Regions from separate parts of the Halomonas rhizosphaerae genome, predicted to be linked through region 1. Evidence: riboswitches for the same ligand, from Rfam matches in the RefSeq annotation. Region 1 holds a riboswitch; each other region holds the start of a gene.

Region 1 (4,249 bases):
CAGGCCGCGGGCACCGGCGTCCCGCGTCGCGGCCACGTGCTCGGCCTTGAGGCCGCCGATGGCCACGCTCGGCAGGGGGCTGGCGGCCACCAGGGCAGCCAGGCCCTCGAAGCCCAGCGGCGCGGCGTGGTCGTGCTTGCTGGGGGTGGCGAAGACCGGGCCCAGCCCCAGGTAGTCCAGCGGCGCCGGGTCGAGGCGGGCGAGCTGGTCATGGGTCTGGACCGAGAGCCCGAGGATCGCCTCCGGACCCAGCGCCGCGCGGGCTCTGGCCACGTCGCAGTCGTCCTGCCCGATGTGCAGGCCGTCGGCGCCGGCGGCCAGGGCCACCTCCAGCCGGTCATTGATGATCAGCGGCACACCGCTGCCGTAAAGTGCGGCCTTCAGGCGACGCGCCTGGTCGATCAGTTCGACGTCGCTGGCGTGCTTGTCGCGCAGCTGTACCACCGTCACGCCGCCGCGCACCGCCGCCATCACGGTCTCCACCAGCCCAGGGCCCGCGCAGAGCCCGCGGTCGGTGACGAGATACAGCGAGAGATCAAGGCGCATCGTCCACCTCCAGTCGGGCCCGTTCGGTCAGGGCCTCGCCCTCCAGGTGAAAGAGGGCGTCGAGGAAGGCCACCGCGAAGCTGCCCGGGCCATTTGCAAGTTCGCCGGCCAGTTCGCCGGCCACGGCGTAGCAGGCAAGCGCCGCCACCGTCGCCTCGAAGGGGTCATCGGCGCCGGCCAGGAAGGCCGCCACCACCCCCGTCAGCGCGCAGCCCAGGGTGGTGACCCTGGGCATCAGCGGGTGGCCGCCCCTGAGTCGGGCGACCCGTCGGCCATCGGTGACCAGGTCCACCTCGCCGGTCACCGCGACCACGCCATCCGTCTGGCGGGCCAGCCGGCGGGCGGCGTCGAGGGCCGCCTCGGCAGGGTCGGTGCTGTCCACGCCGCGCCCGCCGCCGGCCTGCCCCGCCAGGGCGATGATCTCCGAGGCATTCCCCCGGATCACGTCCGGCGACAGCGCCAGCAGTCGCGCCCCGGTCTCGCGGCGATAGCGCGTGGCGCCCACCGCCACCGGGTCCAGCACCCAGGGACGCCCCGTCTCCCCGGCGGCCAGGGCGGAGGCCTCCATGGCATCGACCCAGTGGGGCGAGAGGGTGCCGATATTGATCGTCAGGGCGCCGGCCAGCGCGGTGAACTCGGCGGCCTCCTCGCGGGCATGGACCATGGCCGGCGAGGCGCCGATGGCCAGCAGCACGTTGGCCATGCTGTTCATGGCCACATGGTTGGTGATGTTGTGGACCAGCGGGCTGGTCTCGCGCACCCGGGCCAGGTGCGCGGCGGGATCGATGGCAAGCATGGGGCCTCCCCGGCGCGGGAGGTGCGGCTCGGCGCAGGGCCGGGGCCACACGACTCCCTCCGCCGGCATTATCCGGGTCAGGTTCCGAGGGTGCGTCTCAGCCGTGGCGATGTCGCCACGGCGCCCCTGTCGTCAGGCTCCACTATCCCTGCCCGCTCCCTGGCTGTAAAGGCCGGGTTCAGGCCAGCAGGTGGAAGCCGGAGAGGGTGATCAGGCTGGCCAGGGTCAGGCTGTACAGGGCGTCGAGGGTGTCCGACTGTAGGGCCGGGCTCGGCCACAGCCGGGCCAGGGCCGCGGCACCCAGGCCGATCAGTCCCAGCGGCAGCTCCACCGCTGCCCAGTCGGCGAGCAGCACGCCCGTAGCCAGCAGCAGCCAGCCGGCCACCACCAGCAGGCCGGCTCGACGAGCGCTCGCCAGGTGTTCCGCTGCGGGGGTATCACGCGTGACAGTCCCCATGGTGTCGCCTCCTCGTGGTTCGATGGACGGGGACCTGTTCCCCGTTCACCAGACGCTAGAGGAGCCGTCTTAAGGTCCGCTTAAGGCGCGATGGCCGTTGCGTGTCAGTGGCATCGTGGATCTTCAGGCAGTACGGGCGAGCCAGCGCAGGGCTACCTTCCGGGCGTGGGCCAGTTCCCGGCACCACGTCAGCTGGCCGGCCGTGCGGCGGATGCCCGCACGGCGCAGCTTGACGAGGATGCGCGCCGGCAGGCCGACCAGCACCAGCGCGACCCCCTGGCGATGCATCTCGTCGACCAGGGCCTGGAGGGCCACGATGGCGGTGCCATCCATGCTCGGCACGTCATGCATGTCGAGGATGACGACCCGCACCTTCGGGTCCACCAGGTGCAGCGAGGTGAGCGCCTTCTCGGCGGCGCCGAAGAACAGCGGGCCATCGATGTCGTAGAGGGCGATCTCGGCGGGCAGCTCGTCGATGCTGGCATGCGACCCGTTGTCGACCCGCTGGGTCTGGGTCAGCAGCGACATGCGCCGGATGAAGAGGGCAGCTGCCAGCCCGATGCCCACGGCCACCGCCAGCACCATGTCGAAGAGCACGGTCAGGGTAAAACAGGTCAACAGGATGGCCACGTCCCCCGGTGGGGCAGAGCGCAGGGTGTGCAGGAAGTGGCGGGCCTCGCCCATGTTCCAGGCGACGATGAACAGCAGCGCCGCCAGCGCGGCCATCGGCACCAGCCCCAGCAGGCCGGCCAGCGCGACTACCGCCAGCAGCACCACCAGCGAGTGCACCACCGCCGCGATCGGCGAACGGGCACCGCTGCGGATGTTGGTGGCGGTACGGGCGATGGCAGCCGTGGCGGTGATGCCGCCGAACAGCGGCGCGACGATATTGCCAAGCCCCTGGCCGATCAGCTCGGCGTTGGGGTCATGCCGGGTCCGGGTCAGCCCGTCGGACACCACCGCGCAGAGCAGCGACTCGATCGCCCCCAGCATGGCGATGGCGAAGGCCGGACCCAGCAGGGCGCGAATCAGTTCGAAGTCCAGTGCCAGGGGTTCGCCGTCCGCGCCGGGCAGTCGCCAGGGGGCCACGAGACTCGGCGCGATCGGGGGAATCCCGCTGCCCCTCTCGCCCTGAGCCTCCCAGGTGAAGCGCGAGGCGATGGTCTCCACCAGGTTGCCCGTGCTCGGGTCGCCGATCCCGTGGTTGACCGCATAGGCCGCCACCGCGCCGACCACCAGCCCGACCAGGGGCGCCGGAATCGGCAGATGCAGGCGCGGCCAGAGCAGCATGACCCCCAGGGTGAAGGCCCCGATCCCCAGCTCCAGTGGCTCCAGGCCGGGCAGCGAGGCGGCGATCCGTCCCAGGTTCTCGACGAAGTGCTCGCCCAGCTGGCCGACCTGAAGGCCCAGGAAGTCAGGCACCTGGAGGACCGCGATCACCACCGCGATCCCCGCCGTGAAGCCCAGCACCACCGGATAGGGCACGTACTGGATGAGGCGTCCCATGCCGGTGAGGCCCAGCGCCACCAGGATCAGGCCGGCCATCATCGAGGCGATCAGCAGGCCGCCCAGGCCGTACTGCTGGACGATCGGGAAGAGGATGACGACGAAGGCTGCCGTGGGGCCCGAGACATTGAAGCGTGAACCGCCGGTCAGCGCGATGATGGCGCCGGCGACGATCGCCGTGTATAGCCCGTGCTGGGGAGGCACGCCGGTGGCGATCGCCAGGGCCATGGAGAGCGGCACGGCCACGGTGCCGATGGTCAGCCCGGCCAGGACGTCGCGGCGCAGGTCGTCCAGCCCGTAGCCGTCTCGCCAGGCCGCGCGCAGGCCGGTGGCGATGCCGGGAAGTCGCGGGGACGGTCGGTGGCGTGCCATGCGCGGGGTCTCCTTGTTACGGGGTCACCCGCCTCCCTGGATGGGCCGGTGGCCGCATCCACCCTGGGCGGTGATCCGGTTGCTTATGTGAATTACATTAACATGTCGTTAGTATTATCGACAAACATGTTCCCGGCATTGCCCCGCCCGGCAGCGCGCATTAACATTTGATGATAATGCTTCCGGAGAATCGCGATGGAAAAGAAGACGGCACGCCTGACCCTGCTGATCGACCCGCACAAGAAGCGGGCCTTCGAGCAGCTGTGTGCGGCCCAGGACCTGACCCCTTCCCAGGTGGTGCGACAGCTGATCCGCGACTACCTGCGCGACCATGGCGTGGAGTACGAGACGCGCCCCGACCTGGCCGGCAGGGACGCGACGGGACGGGAGTGAGTGGGGCCCCATCCCGGCCGGGTGGGTGGCAGCGGCTGCGGGGCCCCGGTCCTGCTTGTCCGGCAGGCCCGACGCCGGCTGGCGGGGAGGCGGTCAGGCCACCTGCTGCGTGCGCGGCAGCAGGACGGACACCCTGAGCCCGCCGCCCGGGGCGTCGTCGAGCCGCAGGTGGCCGCCGT
Region 2 (4,249 bases), on a different contig from region 1:
CTCGCGGGTCTCGTGGATGTTCTGCCCGGTGGAGAGGTCCATGATGGTGTCGGCGCCCCAGCGGATGCCCCAGGTCATCTTGTCGACCTCCGCCTCGATGGAGGAGGTCACCGCCGAGTTGCCTAGGTTTCCGTTGATCTTCACCAGGAAGTTGCGGCCGATGATCATCGGCTCGGACTCGGGGTGGTTGATGTTGTTGGGGATGATGGCGCGGCCCACCGCCACTTCCTGGCGCACGAACTCCGAGGTGATCTCCTCCGGCAGCCGCGCACCGAAGCCCTGGCCCGGATGCTGCTGGCCGAGGATGCGCTCGACTTCCTCGGTTCCCAGGGCTTGGCGCCGCTGGTTCTCGCGAATGGCGATGAATTCCATCTCCGGGGTGATGATGCCCTGGCGCGCATAGTGCAGCTGGGTGACGTTCCTGCCTTCCTTGGCCCGCCGCGGGGTACGGGTCAGGTCGAAGCGCAGCGGGGCGAGCGTGGGATCGTTGGCACGGCGACGGCCGTACTCGGAGGTGGGGCCGTCGAGCCGTTCCGTATCGTCGCGCTGCTCGATCCAGGCGCGACGCAGCTCGGGCAAGCCGCGGCGCAGGTCGATCTCGGCGTCCGGGTCGGTGTAGGGGCCGGAGGTGTCGTAGACCAGCAGCGGAGGGTTCTCCTCGTCGGCCCCCGAGGTGCGGGTGGGCGACAGCGAGATCTCGCGGAAGGGCACGCGGATGTCCGGGCGCGAGCCCTCGACGTAGCGCTTGCGCGAGCCGGGCAACGGCCGGATAGCGGCCTCGTCGACGCGGGCGGTCTCGGCGAGAAAGTGGGCGGTCTTGCTCATGCGGTGTTCTCCCTTGGGTTTCATGGGGTTGTCAGGGAGGACAAGCTGGGGAGGACAGGGGCCGCCAGGCATGGAGCGCCGTGGCGGCGTGTCGCTTGATCCCTACGCTGGTCCTAGCCAGTTCAGGTTCAACGGGATCCATGCTCGGGTGCTGCATGATCTCAGCCGTCTTCAACGGCACCCCGTCAAGCGTGGTGGTCAACTACCCGGGCAAGACGTATCTTGCCCGCCGCGTTTGGCCTGACCAGAGCCAGCGCGGGTCTTTCCATAGGGCCAGCGATGGCACCAGGCCATCAGTCGGTGCGGTCCAGCCCCATCTGCCAGAAGTCGATCTCGAGTCGCGTGGCGTCGCGAAACACCTCCGACAGCTCCTGGAAGCGCCCCGGGGTGACCTCGGCCAGGCGCGCATCGAGCCACTCAAGCTCGGCGTGCATGGCATCCTGGAACTCGTCGCTTTCGTACATGCCGATCCAGGCGTCATAGGGATTGGCCTGGCCGCGCACGGTGGAGGGCCGGGTTGTGAGCCACCGGGCAATCTCGCCATAGCCCACCAGGCAAGGTGCCAATGCCACGTGCAGGTCGAGCAGGTCGCCGCGGTGGCCGGTGTCGAGCACGTAGCGGGTGTAGGCGAGTGTCGCGCGGGCCTCGGGCAGGGCGGCGAGGTCCTCCTCGGCGATGCCCCAGTCGCGGCAGTAGTCCACGTGCAGGCCGAGTTCCACGTCGAGGATCGCCTTGAGCCCCTCATGGGCCTGGCGCAGGTCGGCCAGGGTTCGACTCTTGTAGGCGGCCAGCGCATAGGCCCGGGCGAAGTGGATCAGGAAGAGGTAGTCCTGCTGCAGGTAGTGGCGAAAGGCGCCCTCGTCGAGGGTGGCGTCGCCCAGGCCGCGCACGAATGGGTGTTCGATATAGGCGCGCCAGTCGGCCTGGCAGGCGGCGGTGAGGTCACTGAAGCGGGAGCCCATCTTGCCTCCGGTAGCGGTGTCGATCCGGAGTCGGGCGAGGGGAGGGTGGCCATGGGGCTGCCGGAGAGGCACTGGCTCACCGCTTGATTCCTACGCCGGTACGAGCCGGATCAGGTTCCACGGGACCAGCGCTCGGGTGCTGTCCATTCCTGGAGAGACCCCTGCGCTATCTCAGCCGGATTCACCGGCACCCCGTCAAGCGAGTGAGTTAGTCTAGCAGGCTGGTCATGACTTGCCAGCCCGTCTATCTGTCGGGATCGGCTATTGCCTGATCGCCTCCAGTTCGAGGATCAGTTCCACTTCGTCGCCGACCATGCCGTTGTCGACCCCGTAGGTCATCCCCCAGTCGCTGCGGGCGATGGTGGTGCGTGCCGACAGTCCCAGGGTGTGCTGTCCGTGGCCGAAGGGGTACACGTCGGCCTTGTTGAGCGTGACGTCCAGGGTCAGGGGGCGGGTCTCGCCGAGCAGGGTCAGTTCGCCTTCCAGTGTGCCTTCGCTGTCACTGCGTGCCTCGAAGTCGGTCACCTCGAAGACGATCGTCGAGTAGCGGCGAGCGTCGAGGAAATCGTCGCTGCGCAGGTGGTTGTCACGCTCCTCGTGGTTGGTGAAGACGCTGTCGGTGGCGATCTCGACTCTCCCGGAGTGCAGTTCTCGAGTCTGCTCGTCATAGACGAATTCGCCCTGGCCTTCCAGGAACATGCCGAGCGTGTCCGCGTAGCCGACGTGTTCGGTCAGGAAGCCGATGGAGAAGTGCTCTGGATCTATCTCGTAGGTGCGTGGCTCGGCACTGGCCGGCTGCATCGAGAATGCGCCCAGCGCCAGGACGAGCCCTGTGGCGATGGGCAATGCGGGAGGGGAGATATGACTGAGGGGCAAAGGCATGAGGGTTTCCTTTCGATTCACGAGTGACTGCTGGCGCGACAGTCCTCCACCCGCCTTGCCGGGGCATGGCGATACAGCCAGCGGATATCGACGCCGAAGGACCAGATCAGGCCGGCCAGAGCGCTTCCGGCCAGCCAATTCGTGGTCGTGGCGCCGGCGACGGGCAGCAGGGCGATCATCAAGGCAGCAACCTGCCACACGCAGACGATCTTGCGGCGACGACTCTGCGGCAGGGTCGCGGTCAGCCAGGAGAGCTTGCGTCCGGCGATAACGAAAGCGTAGCGCATGGCGCCGATGGCCAACACCCAGGGGCCTGCCTTGTCGAGCAACAGCAATGCCAGGCACAGCAGCAGGATCAGGAAGGCATCGAGTTCCATGTCGAAGCGCGCCCCGAAGTCGCTCTGCGTGGATGTGCGGCGCGCGACCCAGCCATCCACACCATCCAGCAGCAGGACCAGCAGGGCCAGGGCGGCAAGGGGGACAGCGTCTCGGGCCAGCAGGTCGGGGTCGGCCAGGGTGCCGGCCAGCAGAGCAATCAGGGCCCCCCGCCACAGGGTGATGCGATTGGCCCAGCCCAGTCTTCGCCAGTGGGAGGGCGCCGAGGCCACGACGAGTCCGGCCATGATCAGGTAGGTGATCATCGCCAGGAGGGGTACCCGGAAGCTCGCCCCGACCCACGACCACAGCAGTGTCGTCGCGGCCAGCAGGATCAGGGCGCCGACGCCAAGGTCACGGACGATCGGGATGGCCGGCCCCCTGGCATGGTCGCGGGTCGATTGACAGTATTGCATTGTGCATTCCAATATTGGCGTATCATTATTGTAGAAGAATAGGCGTGCAGCCAACAGTGTTGTACGACTGGGCCGGTTGCATCGATGTCGCTCACGGCTTCGTTAGCGTCTGTTCATACCCCTGACGTCCCCACTACGGATGTTGCCATGCGACATGCTAGCGCTACCGCCTTCTGGACCCTGGCACCGGGCCAGGGAGCCCTGCGACAGGAACAGGTGTCCATGCCTGGCCCCGGCGAGGTGGCCGTTCGAGCCCTCTTCAGCGGCATCAGTCGCGGTACCGAATCGCTGGTCTTCGAGGGCAGGGTGCCGGAAAGCGAGTGGCAACGCATGCGTGCCCCCTTCCAACAGGGTGACTTCCCCGGGCCGGTCAAGTATGGCTATGTCAGCGTCGGCGTCGTCGAGGCCGGTGAGCCCTTGCTGCTCGGACGAGAGGTGTTCTGCCTGTACCCGCACCAGGACCGCTATGTGGTGCCGATGGACGCCGTGGCGCCGTTACCGGAAGGCCTGCCGGCAGCGCGGGCCGTGCTGGCGGCCAACATGGAGACGGCCATCAACGGGGTCTGGGACGCCGCTCCCGGCGTGGGAGACCGTATCACCGTGGTCGGCGCCGGTGTGATCGGGGCCCTGGTGGCCTGGCTCTGCGCGGCGATTCCCGGTACCCGGGTGTGCCTGGTGGACGTGTCGCCGCGGCGGGCCGAACTCGCCGACGCCCTGGGCGTCGATTTCTGCCTGGCCGATCAGGCGCCCGCCGACAATGACCTGGTGGTCAACGCCAGCGGCAATCCC
Region 3 (4,249 bases), on a different contig from region 1:
TCTAGTCGGTGACACTCCGGCAGAGATTCGCGCTGAGCGGCTTCGTGAGTTCCGCGAGGGCAGCTTACCGTTTCTGTTTACTGTCGATGTGCTAAGTGAAGGGGTGGATGTTCCGGATATCAACTTGGTGATGTTTCTACGCCCCACCGAGAGCCTGACGGTATTTCTGCAGCAGCTGGGGCGCGGACTGCGTCACGCGCCAGGTAAGGAGTGTCTGACTGTCTTGGACTTTGTGGGCCAAACTCACCGGCGTTATCGGTTGGATACCAAGTTCACTGCATTGCTTTCCGGCCAGCGGCAGCGACTTGACCGAGAGGTAGAGGCCGAGTTCCCCAGCCTGCCCCCTGGCTGCAGTATTCAGCTTGAACGGGTCGCTCGGGAGCGAGTTCTAAGCAAGATTCGCGCGGTGCTCAGTGACTTAAATCAGTTTATCCCCGAGACCCTGCGCACTTGGCCGGAGGAAGTAGGGCAGCCACTGACGTTTGGGCGTTTCCTGGAGGTGACGGGACTGTCACCGGTACAGGTGCTGTCGCGCAGGAGTTGGTCGGAGTGGAAGGCGATAGCCGACCGCAACCCACTCCCTGCCGACCCGGACCTCGATCAGGCCCGCAAGGCGCTACCGCGTATCGCTTTGCGTAGCGATCCAGTGCTCTTGAGAGCCCTCGAGGACATTGGCGGTCAAGACGGGACGGTTCAGGAGGCGTTGGGTCGCTACGACGTGGCTCAGCAAACGGCGTTGCACTATCTGCTGTGGGCCCGGAAGGGCGGGCTGGTCGGCGTGGATAGTCTCGAGCAGTCGCTGCAGAAGTGGCGCGCTAACCCCAGTGTGGCGGCCGATGCCGTGGAGATTGCCGCCTGGCGGCGTGGCCATCTGCGAGTACCGCTGCAACCCCTGAATGATTTGCCGTTCGACTGCGGGCTACTACTGCATGGTGTTTATGGCACCGCCGAAATTAAGGCGGCTCTGGGATTGGCCAGCCTTGAGAAACCGGGCGCCACCGGGGTGGGCGTCATCCACGCCAAGGACATTCGTGCCTATATCCACTTGGTCACCTTCCAGAAGGACGAGGGAGACTTCTCTCCTACCACGCGTTATCGCGACTATCCCATCAGCCGAAGACTGTTGCACTGGGAGAGCCAGTCAACCGTCACTCAGGAGAGCCCGACGGGGCAGAACTATCTCCATTTCGAAGAGCGTGGCTATACGATCCTCTTCTTCGCTCGCCTGACCAAGCGGATCGAGGGAGAGACGGCACCGTTTATCTTCTTGGGACCGGCCAAGGCGCTGAAAGGCTATCAAGGAGATCGTCCCATCGCCATGACCTGGGAACTGGAGTATCCGATGCCCGCGGAGCTATTCGAGGATGCGAGGCCGGCATAGCGACAGGGTAGCCAAAGCGGAATACCGGAGGAGGTTCGACCTTTGCCGGCATGTTGACGTTGACGTTAACTGATAACTTGGTGGCATTGCCAACAACCACAACGCCTGGAGCCTCCATGTCCGCGCCGATCAGCCGCTTCTCCGTCCCCGAATCGATCCACGACCTGCCCGATGATGTCCGCGATGCCATGCTGACGGTACAGGAGAAAGCCGGCTTCGTGCCCAATGTTTTCCTGATGCTGGCTCACCGACCGGCCGAGTTTCGCGCCTTCTTCGCCTACCACGATGCCCTGATGGAGCGCGAGTCCGACACGCTCACCAAGGCGGAGAAGGAGATGATCGTGGTGGCCACCAGCGCCCGCAACCGCTGCCTCTACTGCGTGGTGGCCCACGGCGCCCTGGTGCGGATCTACAGCAAGGACCCGCTGCTCGCCGACCAGGTGGCGATCAATCATCGCACCGCGCCGATCAGCGAGCGCCATCGCACTATGCTGGACTTCGCCCTCTACTGCGGCCTGGAGGTGGGAGAGCTCACCGACGAGTGGGAGGCCCGCCTGAAAACGGCCGGGTTCACCCACGATGATATCTGGGACATCGGCGCCATCGCCGCCTTCTTCGGCCTCTCCAACCGTCTGGTCACCCTGACCGGCACACCTCCGAACGAGGAGTTCTACCTGATGGGGAGGGTGCCGCGGGAGAAGTGATGAATACCGCCAGTTAGGTTAGGATTGACTTTGACCTACCAAGTGGTAGGTCCCACAATCCATTCACTTGTCGCCAGGGGAGTCTCGACGCCGAGAGTGTCGGCCGGGGCTGAGAGAGCGCATGGCGCTGACCCTGGAACCTGATCCGGTTCATACCGGCGGAGGAAGTGCGACATGCCCTACCTGACGTCTGCCGTGCTCGGCGCGGCGCTGCTCTGCTTTGCCTTCCTGGGCCTCAGGGCCCGCCGGGCCGATGGCCCCCTCGACGACTATGTTACCGCGCGCAACTCCCAGGGGGCCCAGTCGCTGGGCCTCTCCTTCCTGGCCTCCGGGATGGGGGCCTGGATCCTCTTCGCGCCCCCCGAGATCGGGGCCTTCGTCGGCCCGATGGCGCTGGCCGGCTATGCCATCGGCTCGGCGCTGCCGTTCATCGTGCTCGGGCTCTACGGCCCGGCGATCCGCCGCCACCTGCCCGAGGGGCGCAGCATCGGCGAGTTCGCCGAGGCCTGCTATGGCGTCGGGGTGCGGCGCTGGGTGTCGCTGGTCTCAGTCCTCTACATGGCCTGCTTCCTGGCCGCGGAGTTGACGGCCATCGGTGCCATCACCGCACTGCTCTCCGACGTGCCGCCGGCGCTGGTGGTGATCGGCGTGGCGGTCTCCACGCTGCTCTACACGGCGGTGGGCGGCCTGCGGGCGAGCCTCGCCACCGACCGCTGGCAGGCCTGGCTGCTGATCGCGCTGCTGGCCCTGGTCGGTGGCGTGGCGCTGATGCGCCTGCCCGAGATGCCGGTGGACGCCGCGCTGCCGTCGATCCCCGCCGGCAGCGCGCTCGCCGTGGCGCTGACCCTGGTGATCGCGGTGACCGCGGCCAACCTCTTCCACCAGGGCTACTGGCAGCGGGTGTGGGCGGCGCGCGACGATCGCGCCCTGGGCCGCGGGGCCTGGCTGGGCGGCGGCGTCACCGTGCTGGTGGTGATGGCGGTGGGCGGCCTCGGCATGCTGGCCGCCATGGCCGGCGTGGCGCTGGGCGAGCCGCCGATCCCCTTCTTCGCGCTGCTCGCGGAGGCGCCGGGCTGGCTGGCCCTGCCGGCGCTGGTGCTGGCGGTCACCCTGGTCGCCTCCAGCGTGGATACCCTTCAGAACGGCCTCGCCTCGCTGGTGGTGGCGGGCTCCGGTCGGCGCGGGCTCTCCATCGGCGCGGCACGGATGGTCACGGTGGCGCTGATGGTGCCGGTGGTGGTCGTGGCGCTGCAGGGGCTCTCGGTGCTGCGGCTGTTCCTGATCGCCGACCTGCTCTGTGCGGCTATCGTGGTGCCGGTGCTGCTGGGGCTCTGGTCGCGGATGAGCGCCACGGCCGCGGTGGCCGGCGGCGTGGCGGGCATGCTCGGCGCCATCCTGCCGGGCTGGGTCGCCCAGGGCAGCCCCGCGGCGGGCGTGCTGGCGGCGAGTTTCCCCGGCAGCATCCCGACCCTGCCGCCGTTCCTGGGCGCGCTTCTCGCCTCCACCCTGGTCAGCCTGCTGATCGCGTGGCTCCGGCCGGCGGGGAAGGCGCGTCCGGCTTGAGACGTTGCCAGTTCGGCGGAGGGCGGCCACGCTGAGGGGGTCCATCCGTGTTCGCGAGGAATCGCGCCATGCAGGTCTGCTCACCGGTGCGCCCCGGGGTGCTTCTCCTGCTCGGGCTGCTGGCGGGCTGTGCTGCCAGTCCCGACTGGCGCTCGGATGTTGTCGACCGCGACCCGCGGGACGCCCGCTGCCTGGAGCGGCTGGCCGCCTTCGATGCGGCGGTGGCAGAGGCCGGGGTGACCGATGCCGGGGCGGCCCGGGTGGCCGGCTTCCCCTACCTGCGTACCGACCGTCTGCTCGCGAGCCTGGGTGACGAACTGGACACCGACGCGGCCTTCGCCGACTGGGTGACCCGGATGCGCGGGCTGGATGCCGAGGCGCGCGCCATCGAGGCCGCTAACCTGCCGGCTGCCGGACGGGACCCACTCCCGACCGGCGCCGAGCCGACCGAGGCCGTCCATGCCTGCGCAGAGCGCCTGATGCAGCGTGAGCTGCTGGCCGGGGTGGGAAGCGGGCCGGCCCGCGAGCGGTTGCGGGCGGCGGTCGAGGCTCCCGACCACTACCGGACCTGGCGCCGGGCGCTGGGGCTCTATCCCCTGAC

Evidence for each region. Region 1 has a riboswitch for thiamine pyrophosphate ahead of thiM (hydroxyethylthiazole kinase). Riboswitches for the same ligand answer to the same signal wherever they lie in the genome.
Region 2: another riboswitch for thiamine pyrophosphate. It lies ahead of tenA (thiaminase II); the one in region 1 lies ahead of thiM (hydroxyethylthiazole kinase).
Region 3: another riboswitch for thiamine pyrophosphate. It lies ahead of QLQ86_RS11035 (SLC5/6 family protein); the one in region 1 lies ahead of thiM (hydroxyethylthiazole kinase).

The regions. Positions count from the first base shown of each region.
Region 1 covers NZ_JASCQQ010000005.1:9,276-13,524, forward strand. Annotated here, with positions in the region: gene thiE (thiamine phosphate synthase) at 1-546, opposite strand, end outside; gene thiM (hydroxyethylthiazole kinase) at 536-1,342, opposite strand; TPP riboswitch at 1,380-1,480, opposite strand; gene QLQ86_RS01485 (hypothetical protein) at 1,521-1,799, opposite strand; gene dauA (C4-dicarboxylic acid transporter DauA) at 1,923-3,677, opposite strand; gene QLQ86_RS01495 (CopG family transcriptional regulator) at 3,873-4,070, shown strand; gene QLQ86_RS01500 (ATP-binding protein) at 4,164-4,249, opposite strand, start outside.
Region 2 covers NZ_JASCQQ010000039.1:301,504-305,752, reverse strand. Annotated here, with positions in the region: gene thiC (phosphomethylpyrimidine synthase ThiC) at 1-825, opposite strand, end outside; TPP riboswitch at 908-1,020, opposite strand; gene tenA (thiaminase II) at 1,119-1,787, opposite strand; TPP riboswitch at 1,858-1,992, opposite strand; gene QLQ86_RS19990 (YceI family protein) at 2,049-2,669, opposite strand; gene QLQ86_RS19985 (CDP-alcohol phosphatidyltransferase family protein) at 2,687-3,460, opposite strand; gene QLQ86_RS19980 (zinc-dependent alcohol dehydrogenase) at 3,608-4,249, shown strand, end outside.
Region 3 covers NZ_JASCQQ010000026.1:124,934-129,182, reverse strand. Annotated here, with positions in the region: gene QLQ86_RS11045 (DUF3427 domain-containing protein) at 1-1,381, shown strand, start outside; gene QLQ86_RS11040 (peroxidase-related enzyme) at 1,498-2,085, shown strand; TPP riboswitch at 2,151-2,270, shown strand; gene QLQ86_RS11035 (SLC5/6 family protein) at 2,260-3,648, shown strand; gene QLQ86_RS11030 (hypothetical protein) at 3,717-4,249, shown strand, end outside.